2 regions of the Stutzerimonas sp. R40042 genome follow, and region 1 is predicted to be linked to the other one. Evidence: riboswitches for the same ligand, from Rfam matches in the RefSeq annotation. Region 1 holds a riboswitch; the other holds the start of a gene.
What was found. A riboswitch is a leader RNA that binds a small molecule or an ion and turns the genes downstream of it on or off. The one in region 1 is predicted to bind cobalamin.

Region 1 (7,812 bases):
CGTTGAAATGCTGTTCCAGGCGACCGGCCAGGCGCCCGAAGGCTACCAGTGGATGCGCCCGCTTCGGCTCCCCGAGCAACGCATCCAGCAGCAGCGCCGCGCTGACGGTGAGGAACAGACTCACTCGGCCCTCTGCGCGCAGGCACTGATCAGCGCATGCAGTTGGCGTACGCCGTCAGTCAGCACCGCCGGGCCGGGGTTGAGGATGTCCGGCGACTTGATCTCGTGCAGCTGGCCCGTGCGCACCGCCGGAATCGCCTGCCAGCCTGGCCGAGCGGCAACCTGCTCCGGCCGGAAGCGGCGCCCGCACCAGGAGCCGACGATTAGCTCCGGCGCGCGGCGCACCACTTCCTGCGGGTCCTCGATGATGCGTTGCTTGGCGCGCTTGAACGACGCCAGCTCGGCGAAACAGTCCTCGCCACCGGCCAGTTCGATCAGTTCGCTGACCCAGGCGATGCCCGAGATCAGCGGCTCGTTCCATTCCTCGAAATACACCCGCGGCCGGCGCGGCAAGCTGGCGGCGCTGGCGCGAATGGCATCCAGCCCGGCCTGCAGCTCGGCGATCAGCGCCCGCGCGCGCTCGCCGGCATGCACCAGCGCACCGAGGGTCTCGATCATGCGCAGGATGCCGGCGACATCGCGCTGGTTGAACAGATGCACTTCCAGCCCTTCGCGCGCCAGCTCGGCGAGCATGTTGCCCTGCAGGTCGCTGTAGCCGAGCACAAGGTCCGGCTCCAAGGCGAGAATCTGCTCATGCTTGACGCTGGTGAAGCCGCTGACCTTGGGCTTCTCCTTGCGCGCCTGCGGCGGGCGCACGGTGAAGCCGGAGATGCCGACGATGCGCGCCTGCTCGCCCAGCAGGTAGAGCGTTTCGCAGGTCTCGGTGGACAGGCAGACGATGCGCTGCGGCCCCTTGCTCATTTCGCCTCCCAGGCATTTTCGAAAACCAGTTCGTGCAGCGGTCGCGGCGTGGTCCAGCCTTCCAGTGCCAGCATCGGTGCCGGGTAGAACTCCTGCACCGGCCCGAGACAGAGGATCGCCACCGGCTTGGCACCGTCCGGCATACCGAGCAAGGCGGCCAGCGCGGCGGGATCGAAGAGTGACACCCAGCCCATCCCCAGGCCTTCCGCCCGCGCCGCGAGCCAGAGATTCTGGATCGCGCAGGCCAGCGACGCGAGGTCCATCTCCGGCAGCGTGCGGCGGCCGAAGATATGTTGTTCGCGGCCATCCATCAACGCGGCGACCAGCAGTTCGGCGCAATCCTCGATGCCCTCGACCTTGAGCCGCATGAACTCGGCGGAACGCTCGCCGAGCGCCTGGGCGGTGCGCCGGCGCTCCTCACCGACCAGATCGGCGATGGCCGTGCGCAACTCGGGGCGGGTGATGCGGACAAAGCGCCACGGCTGCATCAGGCCGACGCTGGGTGCCTGGTGCGCCGCGCTGAGCAGCCTCGACAGCAGCTCCATTGCCACCTCGCCGCCGGCGAAATGGCGCATGTCGCGTCGCTCGCCGATGGCGCGATAGACCGCCGCGCGCTCCTGAGGGCTGAAAGCGTGCGCGCTCATGGCCGGAACAGCGCCGCGGCGGCTGCCGGATCGGACGGCAGGTACAGGTGGATGTAGGACGCCGTCAGCCGGCCCCGGCGGTAGACCGCTTCGGCGGTGCGCTTGTAGTTCGGGCATTCGCCGCGAGCCAGCGGCTCGAGTGGCGACTCCAGCGCCGAATGATGGAAGGTGTGCCCGCGCAGTCGCCCTTCCGGCAGCTCCACTTCCTGCAGCGCCAATGCCGTCAGGCGCTTCTGCATGCGCGCCTCGCCGGGCAGCAGGCCGAGCATCTGCGCGCGCTCGTCGCCACGGTCGGTCAACCCGTCGAGCAGGTAGAGCATGCCGCCGCACTCGGCGAGGATCGGCTTGCCCGCCTCATGATGCGCGCGGATCGCCTCGGCCATGGCGCGGTTGCGCGACAGGCCGCGCAGGTGCAGCTCGGGATAGCCGCCCGGCAGGTAGAGACTGTCCACGGCCGGCAAGCGGGCGAAGCGCAGCGGCGAGAAAAACAGCAGCTCGGCGCCCAACGCCTGTAGCAGGTCGAGATTGGCCTGATAGAGAAATGCAAAGGCGGCATCGCGTGCGACGCCGATGCGTACACCCGCCAGCAGAGGTTCGAGCGGCGCGCTGGCCGGCGCGGCGAAGCTGACCGGGGCAGGCAACTCGGTGTCGGCACTGCGTGCCAGCGCATCGGCCGCGGCGTCCAGACGGGCGTCCAGATCAGCCAGCTCCTCGGCCTGTACCAGCCCCAGGTGCCGGCTGGGCAGCTCGACCTCGACGCTGCGCGGCAGGGCGCCGTACCAGCGGATCGACTCCGGCAGGCTGTCGCGCAGAATCTCGCCATGCCGGGCGCTTCCGACCCGATTGGCCAGCACGCCATCGAACGGCAGGTCCGGCTGGAAGCTGCTCAGCCCGTGCGCCATGGCGCCGAAAGTCTGCGCCATGGCCGAGCCATCGATGACCGCCAGCACCGGTACGCCGAAGCGCCGCGCCAGATCGGCCGCCGAGGGCGCGCCATCGAACAGGCCCATCACGCCTTCGATCAGGATCAGGTCGGCCTCGCCCGCCGCTTCCCAGAGCAGGCGTCGCGACTCCTCTTCGCCGACCATCCACAGGTCGAGCTGATAGACCGGCTTGCCACTGGCACGCGCGAGGATCATCGGGTCGAGAAAGTCCGGCCCGCACTTGAACACCCGCACGCGCTTGCCCTGCCGCGCATGCAACCGCGCCAGAGCCGCAGTGACGGTGGTCTTGCCCTGGCCGGAGGCCGGCGCGGCGATCAACAGCGCCGGGCAGCTTCTACTGGTCATTGCGGTCTCTCATCAGCAGCGTAGGGTGGATGACGCTTCACCCATCCACCGACCACGCCGAGGGTGGATGAAACAGACGCCATCCAGCCTACGCAACGGTCCGTGAATGTCTTGAGCGCAGGCATCAAAATTCGACGCCTTTCTGCGCCTTCACGCCGGCCTTGAATGCGTGCTTGATCAGGCCCATCTCGGTGACGGTATCCGCCGCCTCGATCAGACCCGCCGGCGCGCCGCGACCGGTGACTACCACGTGCTGCAACAGCGGACGCGACTCGATGTCGGCGAGCACCGGCGCCAGTTCCAGATAGCCGTACTTCAGGGCGATGTTCAGTTCGTCGAGCACCACCAGGCCGATCTCGGGATCGGTCAGCAACTCGGCCGCCACCGCCCAGGCCTCGCGGGCCTTGGCGATGTCGCGCTGGCGATCCTGGGTTTCCCAGGTGAAGCCCTCACCCATCACGTGGTAGCGGACCTCGTCCGGAAAGCGCCGGAAGAACGCCTCCTCGCCGGTGCTGGCCGCGCCCTTGATGAACTGCACCACGCCGACCTTGATGCCATGGCCGAGCGCACGCGCGACCATGCCGAAGGCGGAACTGCTCTTGCCCTTGCCGTTGCCGGTGTGCACCAGCAGCAGGCCGTACTCGTCCTGCGCCTCGGCGATCTTCTCGTCGATCAGCGCCTTCTTGCGCTGCATGCGCGCCTTGTGGCGATCATCGCGTTCGCTGGATTCGCTCATGCGCGGGCCTCGTCACGCTGCCCAGACCAGGCGCGCAGACCGACGAACAGCAGCGCGGCGACGCCGACATACAGCGCAAGGGTCGACAGGTAGCGCGGGTAATAGGTGGCGATTCGGTCGACCAGCAGCGCCAGCGTCGGCTCCGGGTAGCGCCCGGAGAAATAGAGGAAGCCGCCGCCGGAGAACAGGTAGCAGACGAAGGCGCTGGCCATCACGCACAGCGCCAGGGTCGCCAGGCTGCTGAACTGGTCACGATGCAGACGGGCGTAGAGCCGGCCGCCCAGCCACAGCGAACCGTAAGCCGGCACGAGCATCCAGTAAGCTGGCGACATGCACCAGTCGCTGACCCCGGCCCACTGGATGGCGGCGAAATCCAACAGCGACGCCTCGAGAAACAGTGCCGGAAACACCCACTTCGGCCGCACCAGGACGCCGGCGAGGAAGAACACCGCCCAGGACGCGCTCGGCAGGTTGACGCTGGCGAAGTGCTGTCCGCGGGTCATGGCCAGCAGCGCGGCAAGCGCGAGGCCGCCCAGCAGCTGGTATCTCGGGGCAAGCTTGATCATTGCAGTCTCCTTCTGTGGGCGCGGGCGACATGCCCGCGCCGCGGTCTTACAGCGCCTGGTAGCGCACGGTCAGGTAAGCGGCCTGGCCGGGCTGGTTGTAGCCCTCGGCGGTCTCGTAGTCGGCATCCAGCAGGTTGGCGACGCGCGCCTGCAGACGCCACTCCGGGGTGATGCGGTATTCGCCGCGCAGGTCGAGGGTGGCGTAGCCGGACAGCTCGCGGGTGTTGGCCAGGTCGTCGTAGCGCTGCCCTTCGGCGTGCAGGCTGGCACCGACGCTGAAGGCACCGAGCCGACGGTCGACATCGAGGTTGAACAGCTGCTTGGCCCGACGCGCCAGTTCGTTGCCGCGGTTGGCGCCGGCGGAGCGGTTCTCCGGTTCCAGCAGGCTGTAGTTGGCATTCCAGTCCCAGCCGAGCAACTGGCTGCCGAGCACCAGCTCGACCCCACGGATGCGCGCTTCCTGCACGTTGGCCGGAGCGGAGATGCTGGCGTCATAGGCGATCAGGTCATCCACTACGGTGCGATAGGCATTCACTGCCCAGTGGCCCCAGACATGCTGCCCGGCAAGGCCGATCTCGAGGCTCTCGGAGGTTTCCGCATTCAGCTCGGGATTGCCGTAGTTGGGGAAATACAGCTCGTTGAAGGTCGGTGCCTTGAATGCCGTGCCGTAGCTGATGGTGCCGCGCAGCCAGTCGGTCAGCGCATAGCCGTAGCCGATGTTGCCGGTGTCGTGCTGGCCGAACTGCTCGTTGTCGTCCCGGCGCAGCGACAGCTGCCAATCATGGCGGCCGACTTCGCCCAGGTACTGCGCGAAATAGCCGTCGTTGTCCCGGGAGTCCTCGGCATAGACCGTGGTGCCGTTGACCTCGTCGCGCTGGTGATCGGCACCCAGGATCAGCGTATGCCCCGCAGTCAGCTCGATATCGTTCTGCCAGCTGAGCGTGTCGCGACGGCTGTCGAAGCGTGAATAGAACTGCCCGTCCTGATAGGCATCGGATTTGTCTTCGCTGCGTCCGGCCTGCAGTGTCACCCGCCAGGGTTCCAGCGGACTGAAGCGCGCACGGGTGCCGAAGACCCTCGACTCACCATCGGCATTGGCGCCGAAACCGGACGTGCGGGCGCGGTTTACGCTGTCGTAGTCGTTATGGGATTTGGCCTGCAGCAGGTTGGCGTCCAGCTCCAGGCCGTTGTCGAAGCGGTAGCCGGCGCTCAGTGTCGCGGACAGGTTGCGATAGCCGTCGGCGTCACGTTCGTAGCCGCTGGTGTCCGCCGACTTGACGTTGATGCCGTCGGTGTCCGAGCCGCTGACGCCCAGGCTGTACCAGCCACGACCGTCGCCGCCGGAAACGCCGGCGCTGCCGGTATAGGTGTCATGGGTGCCGTAGCCGGCCGAGAAGAACGGCTTGACGCCCTGCCCCTGGCCCTTGCGGGTGAATATCTGGATCACCCCGCCGATGGCCTCCGATCCGTACAGGCTGGAACGCGGACCGCGGACCACCTCGATGCGCTCGATCAGCTCCAGCGGCAGATCCTGCAGGGCCGCGCCGCCGCCCGTGACCGAGCCGATCTTGATGCCGTCGATCATCACCAGCACATGATCGGATTCGGTGCCGCGCATGAACAGCGAGGTGGACTTGCCGGGCCCGCCGTTGTTGGCCAGCGAAACGCCAGGCACCTGCTTGAGCAGCTCCGGCAGCGAATTGGCCTGGCTGCGCTCGATCCGCTCGCGGTCGATCACGGTTACCGCGGCCAGGCTCTGCTGAGCCGTCTGCGCGGTACGGGTGGCGGTCACCACCTGTTGCTGGAGATCCAGCGGGGCTGCGGCCAGTTGGCCGATGGAAAAGGGAAAACTGCCGAGCAGCACATAGGCCGCTGGCTTGAAACGGGGCTTGCCAGTCAAGGTTCAGGTCTCCGTCGTGCCCACCCGCACGACTGAAAGTCGACGAAGACAGACGGAGGAACCGCAAAAGGAAGGGAATACCGCGAGGGATATGCACCCGCCCAGCGCCCGCCGCACTGTCAGTGAAATGCGACAGGCCGGTCTCCGGGCTTGCGAGCGTATGCCGTGCGGCATCTCGAAACCGCGCCTTCCCATGCGTCATGCACAGTGGCCGTTGCGGTTTCTCGACTCGCCTACCGTTGCGGGGGCAGCGCCGGAATCTTCGTGAGAATGGACCGGCTTCCCTGTTTCACCCGTCTGGCACAAGGCCAGGGGGCACCTGAGGCGACGCGGAGGTTAGTCCAAGGTCGGGGATCACGCAACCACGAGGTTGTCGCACGGCCTCTGCAATCTTCGCTTGCATCTCGCCGCTTGGAACGGCGGACGCCGAAAGGCTTCGAATGCAACAATGCCAGCAAACAGCCAGGACCCTCAGCCAAGCCCATGACCAGCATCGTGCAGATCTCCGACACCCATTTCGGCACCGAGCAACCCGCCGTGGTCCAGGCGCTGGAGGATCATGTAAGTGAGCATCGAGCCGATCTGCTGGTGTTCTCCGGCGACATCACCCAGCGCGCCCGCCGCGGGCAGTTCGCCAGTGCCGCGGCCTTCGTCCGTCGGCTGGAGGCCGACGGCGTCGGCGAAACGCTGGTGATTCCGGGCAATCACGACATCCCGCTGTACAACCTCTTCGCCCGTCTGTTCACACCGTACGGCAACTACCGGCGACACTTCGGTGATGAGCTGGAACCGGTTTTCGAGAACGACGACATGCTGGTGATCGGGCTCAATACCACCCATCCGCGCCGACACAAGGACGGCGTGGTGACGGGGCGGCAAGTGGAACGGGTGGCGCAGCGGCTGGCCGAGGGTGACCCGCGCAAGATTCGCATCGTGGTGGCCCACCAGCCATTCGGCGCGATGGTACCGAGCGATCTGAGCAATCTGCAGCACGGCGCTGAACCCGCGCTGCAACGCTGGGCCGAGCACGGGCTGGATCTGGTGATGGGCGGGCACATCCATCTGCCCTACGTGCTGCCGCTGTCCAGGCAGTACAGCGGCCTCGCGCGGGAGATCTGGATGGTGCAGGCGGGCACCACACTCTCGACCCGCCTGCGTGGCACCTCGCCGAACTCCTTCAACCGGCTCAAGCTGCACCCGGGCGAGGAGAAGAAGGTCTGCGTCGAGCGCTGGGACCTGCTCGACGGTCGCTTCGTGCTGGGCTCGCACTTCAACCTGAGCTGGTGACCCACGCTCGCGCGCCGTGATCAGCCTATCGACAGGCCGATCAGGTAGACCCCGGCGAAGCCAATGTTGAAGGCGATGAACAGATAGAGCATGTGCCGCAGGTAGCTGCCGAAGGTGAGGCCCGGCACCTTGCTCATGGCGACGATACCGGCGGCCGAACCGATCACCAGCAGCGAACCGCCGACGCCGACCGCGTAGGTCAGCACCATCCATTCGGCAACGCCCATCTGCAGCCCGGACTTGAGCAACGCGGCGGTCAGCGGCACGTTGTCGATCGCCGCGGACATCACGCCCATCAGGTAGTTGGCCATCACCGCCGGCACCTGGTCATAGATGTGCACCAGCCCGTCGAGCACGCGAACCTCCTTGAGCATGCCCACCAGCAGAAGGATGCCGAGGAAGAAGAACAGCGTCTCGAACTCCACTTGACGCACGTATTCGAGAATCGGATCGGAGTCGTTGTCGTCGC
Region 2 (7,812 bases), 600 kb from region 1:
AGGCATGGACGCCGAGCGAGGAGCGAAGGGACAGGGACGTCCCTTCGCGACGGCCCCCGGAGCAGCGCCGGAGGGAGGGAAGTTTTGCGAAGCAAAACCCGGATGTCGGGGTGGCCTTCTTTTTGGTTACTTTTTCTTGGCCAAGCAAGAAAAAGTGATGCGCCGTGCAAGGCGCAACCTGTAGTCCGGGCCGAGGAAAGCGCGGCGCGCCCAACCTTCCGCCGAAGCCCACGACAGTCACGAGTTCCACAAGCCTTACATCCGACGCAACTGCCCGCCGCACAAACCAAGCCAGCGGCTCACCGCTGCGCCCGCACACAATGAGCCTGAGCCCATGCGCCTGATCCACACCTCCGACTGGCACCTCGGCCAGACCCTCCACGGCCAGGACCGCGACCACGAACACGCGCAGTTCCTCGCCTGGCTGCTCGACCAGCTGGTCGCCCACCGCGCCGACGCCCTGCTGATCGCCGGCGACGTGTTCGACACGGTCAACCCGCCACTCAAGGCCCAGGAGCGCCTCTACGACTTCATCGTCCGCGCCCACGAAAAGCTCCCGCAGCTGGACATCGTGATGATCGCCGGCAACCACGACTCGGGCGGGCGCATCGAGCTGCCGGCGCCGCTGATGAAGCGCCTCAATGCCCATGCCGTCGGCCGCATCAGCTGGGTCGCCGAGGGCCAGCTGGACCACCAGCGGCTGCTGGTGCCGCTGCACGACGCCGCTGGCAACACCGCCGCCTGGTGCCTCACCCTGCCCTTCCTGCGCCCGGCCGAGGTTACCGGAATGGCGCTGGGCGACGACTACATGGCCGGCATTCGTCAGGTGCATGAACGCCTCATCGCCGCCGCCGAGGCTGTGCGCCAGCCCGGCCAGGCGCTGGTTGCCATGAGCCATGCGCACATGGCCGGCGGCGCGGTGTCGGAGGAGTCCGAGCGCAATATCGTCATCGGCAATGCCGAGGCCCTGCCGGCCAGCCTGTTTCCCGAGTCCGTCGCCTACGTCGCCCTCGGCCACCTGCACAAGCCGCAGCAGGTCGCCGGGCAGGCACGCATCCGCTATAGCGGCTCGCCGCTGCCGCTGTCCTTCGCCGAGGTCAACTACCCCCATCAGGTGCTGCTGGTCGAACTCGACGGCGAGCAGCTGGCGCAGGCCGAAAGCCTGCCGGTGCCGCGCGCGGTGGAGATGATCCGCATCGGCCGCGCCCCGCTGGCCGAGGTGATCGCCGCGCTGGAGGCGCTGCCGCCCACCGGCCTGTTCGACGAACACCTGCCCTGGCTCGAGGTACGCGTACTGCTCGACGAACCGCTGCCGGACCTGCGCCAGCGCATCGAAACCGCGATAACCGGCAAGGCCTGCCGACTGGTGCGCATCGCCAGCGAATACGCCGGCAAGCGCGGCGAGACGGAATCGGAAGTGCTGCTCGGCCTCGACCAGATCACCCCGCAGGAACTGTTCGCCCGCGCCTGGGAAGAACAGTACGGCAACCCGGCGGATGAACAGGCGCTGGACGATTTCGCCACCTTGCTGCAACGCGTCGAGTTCGCCCATGCGGAGGATGACCGATGAAAATTCTCGCCATCCGCCTGAAAAACCTGGCCTCGCTGGCCGGCGAGCAGGTCATCGACTTCACCGCCGAACCGCTGGCCAGCGCCGGGCTGTTCGCCATCACCGGGCCCACCGGCGCTGGCAAGAGCACCATTCTCGACGCCCTGTGCCTGGCGCTGTTCGGCAGCACGCCGCGGCTGGACGGCGTGTCACCGCTGAACAAGGTCCCCGACGTGGAGGCCGAAATCGGCGGTGGCGACGAGCGCAACCTGCTGCGCCGCGGCTGCGGCAGCGGCTACGCCGAGGTCGATTTCGTCGGCGTCGACGGCCACCGCTACCGCGCACGCTGGGAGGTCAAGCGCGCCCGCGAGAAGATCGACGGCCGCCTGCAGGCCAGCAGCCAGAGCCTTACGGATCTCGACAGCGGCACGCTCCTGGCCAGCGGCAAGAAACGCGAATTCAAGGAATTGCTCGAAGCCCGCCTGGGGCTGACCCTGGCCCAGTTCACCCGCGCCGTGCTGCTGGCGCAAAGCGAGTTTTCCGCCTTCCTCAAGGCCGATGACAACGAGCGCGGCACCCTCCTGGAAAAGCTCACCGATACCGGCCTCTACAGCCGCCTCGGCCAGGCCGCCTTCGAAGCCGCCAAGGAGGCGAAGGAAGGCCTCGCCCGTCTGGAGCAGCAGGCCGGCGGCCTGCAGCCACTGGAGCCGGAGCAGCGTGACGAACTGGAGCGCGAACATCAGGCTCAGCTCGACGCGCTGAAAGCGCAGCAGCAGCAGCTCAAGGCGTTGGAAGCGCAGCGGCAATGGCTCAGCGAACTGCAGCGCCTGGAAAACGAGCGCGAAGCGGCATGCCAGCAACTGCAGGATGCCGAATACGAGCGCGAAAACCTCGCCGAGGCCCGGCGCATTCTCGACCTGTTCGAGCAACTGGCGCCGCAGCGCCATCGCTTCCTGCGCCTACAGGATCTCGGCCCGCTGCTGGACAAGGCCGCCGACAGCTTGGCGCGCCTGCAGCATGAGGAACAGGCCGTGCAGCAGCGCCTGGCCGAGCTGCAGAGCCAATGCAGCGCCGCCAGCGAGCAACTGCGTTCGGCCGAACAGGCGCGCCAGGACGCCGAACCGCGGCTGGCCCAGGCGCGCCGTGAAGAGGAACGCCTGCAGCATCTGAACGCCGACCTGACCACTATCCGCGAGGACAGCACCCGGGCCGATGCCGAGGTGACTGCGGGCGCAGCGACGCTCACGCAGCTCGCCGAGCGCCAGCAGCGCGCCGCGGCGGAACTCGCCGCGCTGAGCCAGCAACTGGGGCGCAGCGCCGCGCTGCAACCGCTGTGCAGCGCCTGGGACGGCTACCGCCCGCGTCTGCAACAGGCCGTGCAGCTGGCAGCACGGCTGCAGCAAGGTCAGGGCGAACTCCCGGCACTGGAAGCGCAGGCCAAGGCTGCCGAAACCCGGCAAAGCCTGGCCCGCGAGGCGCTGGACGCTCTACAGCATGAGCGCGGCAGCGAAGTCGGCCTGGCCGAACAGCTCGCCCAACTGCATGGGCAGTTGGACCAATGGCGCCAGGCCGAGCGCGAAACCGCGACCCTGCGCGAGCTTTGGTCTCAGCAACGCGGGCTCGAAACCAGCCGACGCGAACTGAGCGACGCCACCACCGGCCAGCAGGCGGAGCTGGACGGCCTGGTGCCGCTGGGCAAACAGGTCCGCGCCGAGCGCGACGCCGCCGAGCAGGCGCTGAACGTCACCCTCGCCTTGCTCGAACGCCAGCGCCTGGCGCGCAGCGCGAATGTCGAGGCGCTACGCGCCGCGCTGGTGCCGGGCGAGCCCTGCCCGGTCTGCGGCAGCCAGGAACATCCCTGGCATGCGGCCGATGCCATGCTCGCCGGCCTCGATCAGCAGGATGACCACGAGGCCGAACGCGCCCGCGAAGCGCTGCAGGCCCAGGACCAGCGCCTGCAGGAACTGCGCGACCGCCACGTCGCGCTGAACACCCAGTTGCGCCAGAGCCAGCAGCGTCAGAGCGAGGTCGAGGCGCAGCTGCAGACGCTGGCCCCGCGTCTGCACGCCCTGCCAGCGCATGCCGAACTGCTTCGCCAACCCGAAGGAACACGCGCGGACTGGCTGGAAGCCCAACTGGCGAACCTGAACCAGCAGATCGCCGATGCCAGCCGGCAGCAACAACAACTGCTCGGGTTGCAGCAGCGCAGCGAAACCCTGCAGCAAGCCTGGCAGGCCGCGCGCGAGGCCTGCGTCGAAGCGACCCAGCAGCTCGAGCGCCAGCGCGATGCCCTCGCCCGCGACGCCCAGCAGCTCGACGCAGAGCTGACGGCCTTCGCCGAGCTGCTACCGGCCGAGCGTCTGCAGCACTGGCGCGAAGATCCGGCGCAGACCTTTATGGAGCTGGACGCTGACATCGCCACGCGCCTGCAGCAACTGCAGGCGCAGACCGAGCTGGCCGATGAGCTGCGCCAGTGCGAGCAGCGCCGCAGCGACGAGCAGTTGCAACAACGCCATCGCCAGGAGAAACAGGCGAGCTGCCAGGCACGCCTGGCCGAACGCGAGAAGCTGCTGCTGGCCTGCCGGCAGGCACTGCAGACCAGCCTCGGCGAGCAGCCCAGCGCCAGCACCTGGCAGCAGCAACTGGACCTGGCCATCCAGACCGCGCGCCAGGCCCAGGTCGAAATCGAGCGCCAACTCAACGACGGCAGACTCGGCCTGACCCGCTTGCAGAGCGAACAGCAGAGCGGCCGCCAGCGCCACGCCGAACTGCAGCAGGAGCGCGACGCGCTGCAGGTCGAACTCGCCGCCTGGCGCAGCGCCCATCCGGCGCTGGACGACGCCACCCTCGCCCAGTTGCTGCAGATGGACGAGGCAATGCTGAGCGAGGCGCGCCAGCGCCTGCAGCAGAACGCCGAAACCCTGACTCGCTGTCGCGAGCGACTCGACGGCTGTCTCGCCCGACTGGCTAGCCATCAGCAGCAACAGACCGAGGCGCCTGAAGCCACGCAGCTGCAACAGGCACACGCCGAACAGCTGCAGCGCTGCGAACAGGCCGAGCAGCGCTGCGCCGAAACCCGCGCCGCGCTGCTCGACGACGACAAGCGCCGCCGCCAGAGCCACGCGCTGCTGGCACAGATCGACGAGGCGCGCGCCGAAATGCAGCGCTGGGGGCGTATCGCCGCGCTGATCGGCTCGAGCGACGGCGGCGCCTTCCGCAAGATCGCCCAGGCCTACAACCTCGACCTGCTGGTGCAGCACGCCAACGTGCAGCTGCGTCAGCTGGCCCGCCGTTATAGGCTCAAGCGCGGCGGAAGTCCGCTGGGCCTGCTGGTGATGGATACCGAGATGGGCGACGAGCTGCGCTCGGTGCATTCGCTGTCCGGCGGCGAGACCTTCCTCGTCTCGCTGGCCCTGGCACTGGGCCTGGCCTCGATGGCGTCGAGCAAGCTCAGGATCGAATCGCTGTTTATCGACGAGGGCTTCGGCAGCCTCGATCCCGAGTCGCTGCAGATCGCCATGGACGCGCTGGATTCGCTGCAGGCCCAGGGCCGCAAGGTGGCAGTGATCAGCCACGTGGCCGAGATGCACGAACGCATCCCGGTGCAGATTCAGGTGCAGCGCCAGGGCAACGGGCAGAGCGGGCTGAAGATCGTCGGCGGGCTGTCCTAGCGGTCGCCGGGCTGGCAGACCTTGCGGCCATTGGTCCGCTTGTGTTTCGCCAGCATCGGCCGTAAGGTTCGCGCGTTTTCTTATCCGCCCAGGTGTGCGCGACCAAAAGGTCGGCATTAAACGGGAAGCCGGTGCGCTCGAAGAGCAAGGCCGGCGCTGCCCCCGCAACGGTAATCGACCGTGATCCTCAGGGATCGCCGTCCGCTCGACAGCCACTGTGTTCCGACATGGGAAGGTGAGCGTGATGCGTGTCGAAAGCCCGGAGACCGGCCTGACGGATTCGACTGGTGTTGCGGAGGGCAGCACCGTCAAGCGCTGCTGCCCGTCATCCCGCGCTTGTTCCTGCCCTCCTCAAAAGTTTGCGATCTTTTGAGGAATTCCAAGAATGAAACTGTCCCGACTTGCCCTCGCCGTGGCGCTGCTGCCTGGCGTGCAGGTGTTTGCTGCCGATGCCGAGCAGGAACTGCCGAGCATGCTTATCACCTCGGCCCGCCAGGCCGAGCCCCGCGCCCAGGCCACTGCAGCCAATACCGTCTTCACTCGCGCCGATATCGAACGCCTGCAGGCACGCAACGTGCCCGAGCTGTTGCGTCGGGTCCCGGGCGTGCAGGTGAGCAGCGCCGGTGGCTTGCCATCGCTGTCGCTGCGCGGCACCGGAACCGCGCAAACACTGGTACTGGTCGACGGCCAACGCATTGCTTCAGCCACCAGCGGCTTCGCCCGTCTCGACTACCTGGCTATCGACAACATCGAGCGTGTCGAAGTGATCCGTGGGCCGCGCTCCTCGCTTTACGGCGCGGATGCCATTGGTGGCGTCATCCAGATCTTTACCCGTCGCGGCAAACCCGGAATAAATCCGGAAGTCCGCTTGGCCGCCGGCAGCGACCAGACCTTTCAGCGCAGCCTGAGCCTGGCAGCAGGAACGGAGCAGACTCGCGTCCACCTCGGCGCCAGCCTCGATGAGCGCGACGGCTTCGACATCACCCGCGACAATCGCGGCGCTGACCAAGACAACGATGGCCAGCGCAACAAGGCCCTGCACTTGAAGCTGGATCACCAGTTCGATGCGGACTGGAAAGCCGGCCTGAGTCTCAACGACCAGCGCGGCAAGAACGAGTATGACGATGCCTACGAGTTCGCCCCGGGCACGCCGCAGGACGAGTTTCGTGTCAGCAGCTACAGCGGTTATTTGGACGGCCAGCTAAGCGACGTCTGGAACAGCCGTCTGGAGCTGGGTCGCAGCTTCGATCGCAACCGCGCGGTCGGCTCCAACTACAACGACGGTCTGCTGGAGACCACCCGCCACTCTGCAGCCTGGATCAACCGTTTGCAGCTGAGCGAGCGCCAGCAGCTTAGCGCGGGCAGCGACTGGTACGAGGACCGCCTCGATGCCACCACCGCCTACCAGGAAGACAGCCGCGACAATCTCGCCTTTTTTGCTCAGCACAGCTTCCAGGGCGAACACTTCGGCACCGAACTGGGTCTGCGTCACGACGACAACCAGCAGTTTGGCAGCCACAACAGCTGGAACGCAGCCTTCAGCCTGCCGGTAGGTCAGTCGCAGCGCTGGATTCTGAGCTATGGCGAAGGCTTCCGCGCCCCGACGTTCACCGACCTCTACGCACCGCCCGCCTGGGGTCCCAATCCGGACCTGAAGCCGGAGACTTCGAAGACGTACGAATTGCAATGGCGCGGCGAATTCGAAGAGACCCAACTGGAAGCCTCCCTTTATCGCACCGATGTCGAAGACATGATTGCCTGGGGTGGAACCCGGATGGAAAACGTCAGCCAGGCACGGATCAACGGTTTCGAAGCCAGCGCGGCGCGTGAGCTGTTGGGCTGGCAGGCGAGCCTCGGCGTTAGCATCATCGATCCGCGCGACCGGGATAGCGGCCATACTCTGGCGCGACGGGCAAAGCGCACACTCAGCATCGACCTTGATCGTACGTTCGGCGCGCTTTCGGCTGGCGCCGGTTGGCACGTTTCCAGCGCCCGTTACGACACCATCGCAAACACCCGCGAGCTGTCCGGCTATGGGGTCTTCGACCTAAGAGCAGCCTGGCAGAGCCATCCCGAGTTGCGCTGGGAGGCGAAGGTCAACAATCTGTTCGATCGCGACTATGCACTGGCGACCTATAACCGCCCAGACGGAGCTAACTGGTGGGATCCGTCGCAGAATTACGGCTATCACGAGGCGGCGCGAACCCTGCTGTTCGCCGTCACCTGGACTCCATCACTGTAATCGCGTCTACCGGCGCGCCCGCTCAGGGCGCTGCCGCCATCACCTCGCAGAGCTTCCGGATCGCCCCCAGCATCTGGAAGCTCGGGCGCTCCAGGCCCTTGTCGGGCACTTCCAGCAATCGCCCGTTGCGCACGGCATCTAGCTGTGGCCAGGCCTGCCATTCGTCCAGCTGCGCCCCGCTACCGGCCAGGATGACTTCCGGGTCGCGGGCGAGCACCGCTTCGATGCTCACCTGCGGCGCGGCCAGGGTCAGGTCGGCGAAGACGTTGCGCCCGCCACACACCTCGATCGCTTCGCTGATGATCTGCTGCCCGCCGAGGGTATACAGCGGGCGGTTCCAGACCTGGTAG

Region 2: another riboswitch for cobalamin. It lies ahead of OUY36_RS04030 (TonB-dependent receptor domain-containing protein); the one in region 1 lies ahead of btuB (TonB-dependent vitamin B12 receptor).

What each region holds. Positions count from the first base shown of each region.
Region 1 is NZ_CP113258.1:1,460,169-1,467,980, reverse strand. It holds gene cbiB (adenosylcobinamide-phosphate synthase CbiB) at 1-124, opposite strand, end outside; gene OUY36_RS06975 (cobalamin-binding protein) at 121-921, opposite strand; gene bluB (5,6-dimethylbenzimidazole synthase) at 918-1,565, opposite strand; gene OUY36_RS06965 (cobyrinate a,c-diamide synthase) at 1,562-2,854, opposite strand; gene cobO (cob(I)yrinic acid a,c-diamide adenosyltransferase) at 2,979-3,590, opposite strand; gene OUY36_RS06955 (hypothetical protein) at 3,587-4,156, opposite strand; gene btuB (TonB-dependent vitamin B12 receptor) at 4,203-6,056, opposite strand; cobalamin riboswitch at 6,175-6,394, opposite strand; gene OUY36_RS06945 (metallophosphoesterase family protein) at 6,540-7,343, shown strand; gene nhaD (sodium:proton antiporter NhaD) at 7,364-7,812, opposite strand, start outside.
Region 2 is NZ_CP113258.1:863,650-871,461, reverse strand. It holds gene OUY36_RS04040 (exonuclease SbcCD subunit D C-terminal domain-containing protein) at 335-1,570, shown strand; gene OUY36_RS04035 (AAA family ATPase) at 1,567-5,220, shown strand; cobalamin riboswitch at 5,293-5,509, shown strand; gene OUY36_RS04030 (TonB-dependent receptor domain-containing protein) at 5,606-7,462, shown strand; gene OUY36_RS04025 (cobalamin-binding protein) at 7,485-7,812, opposite strand, start outside.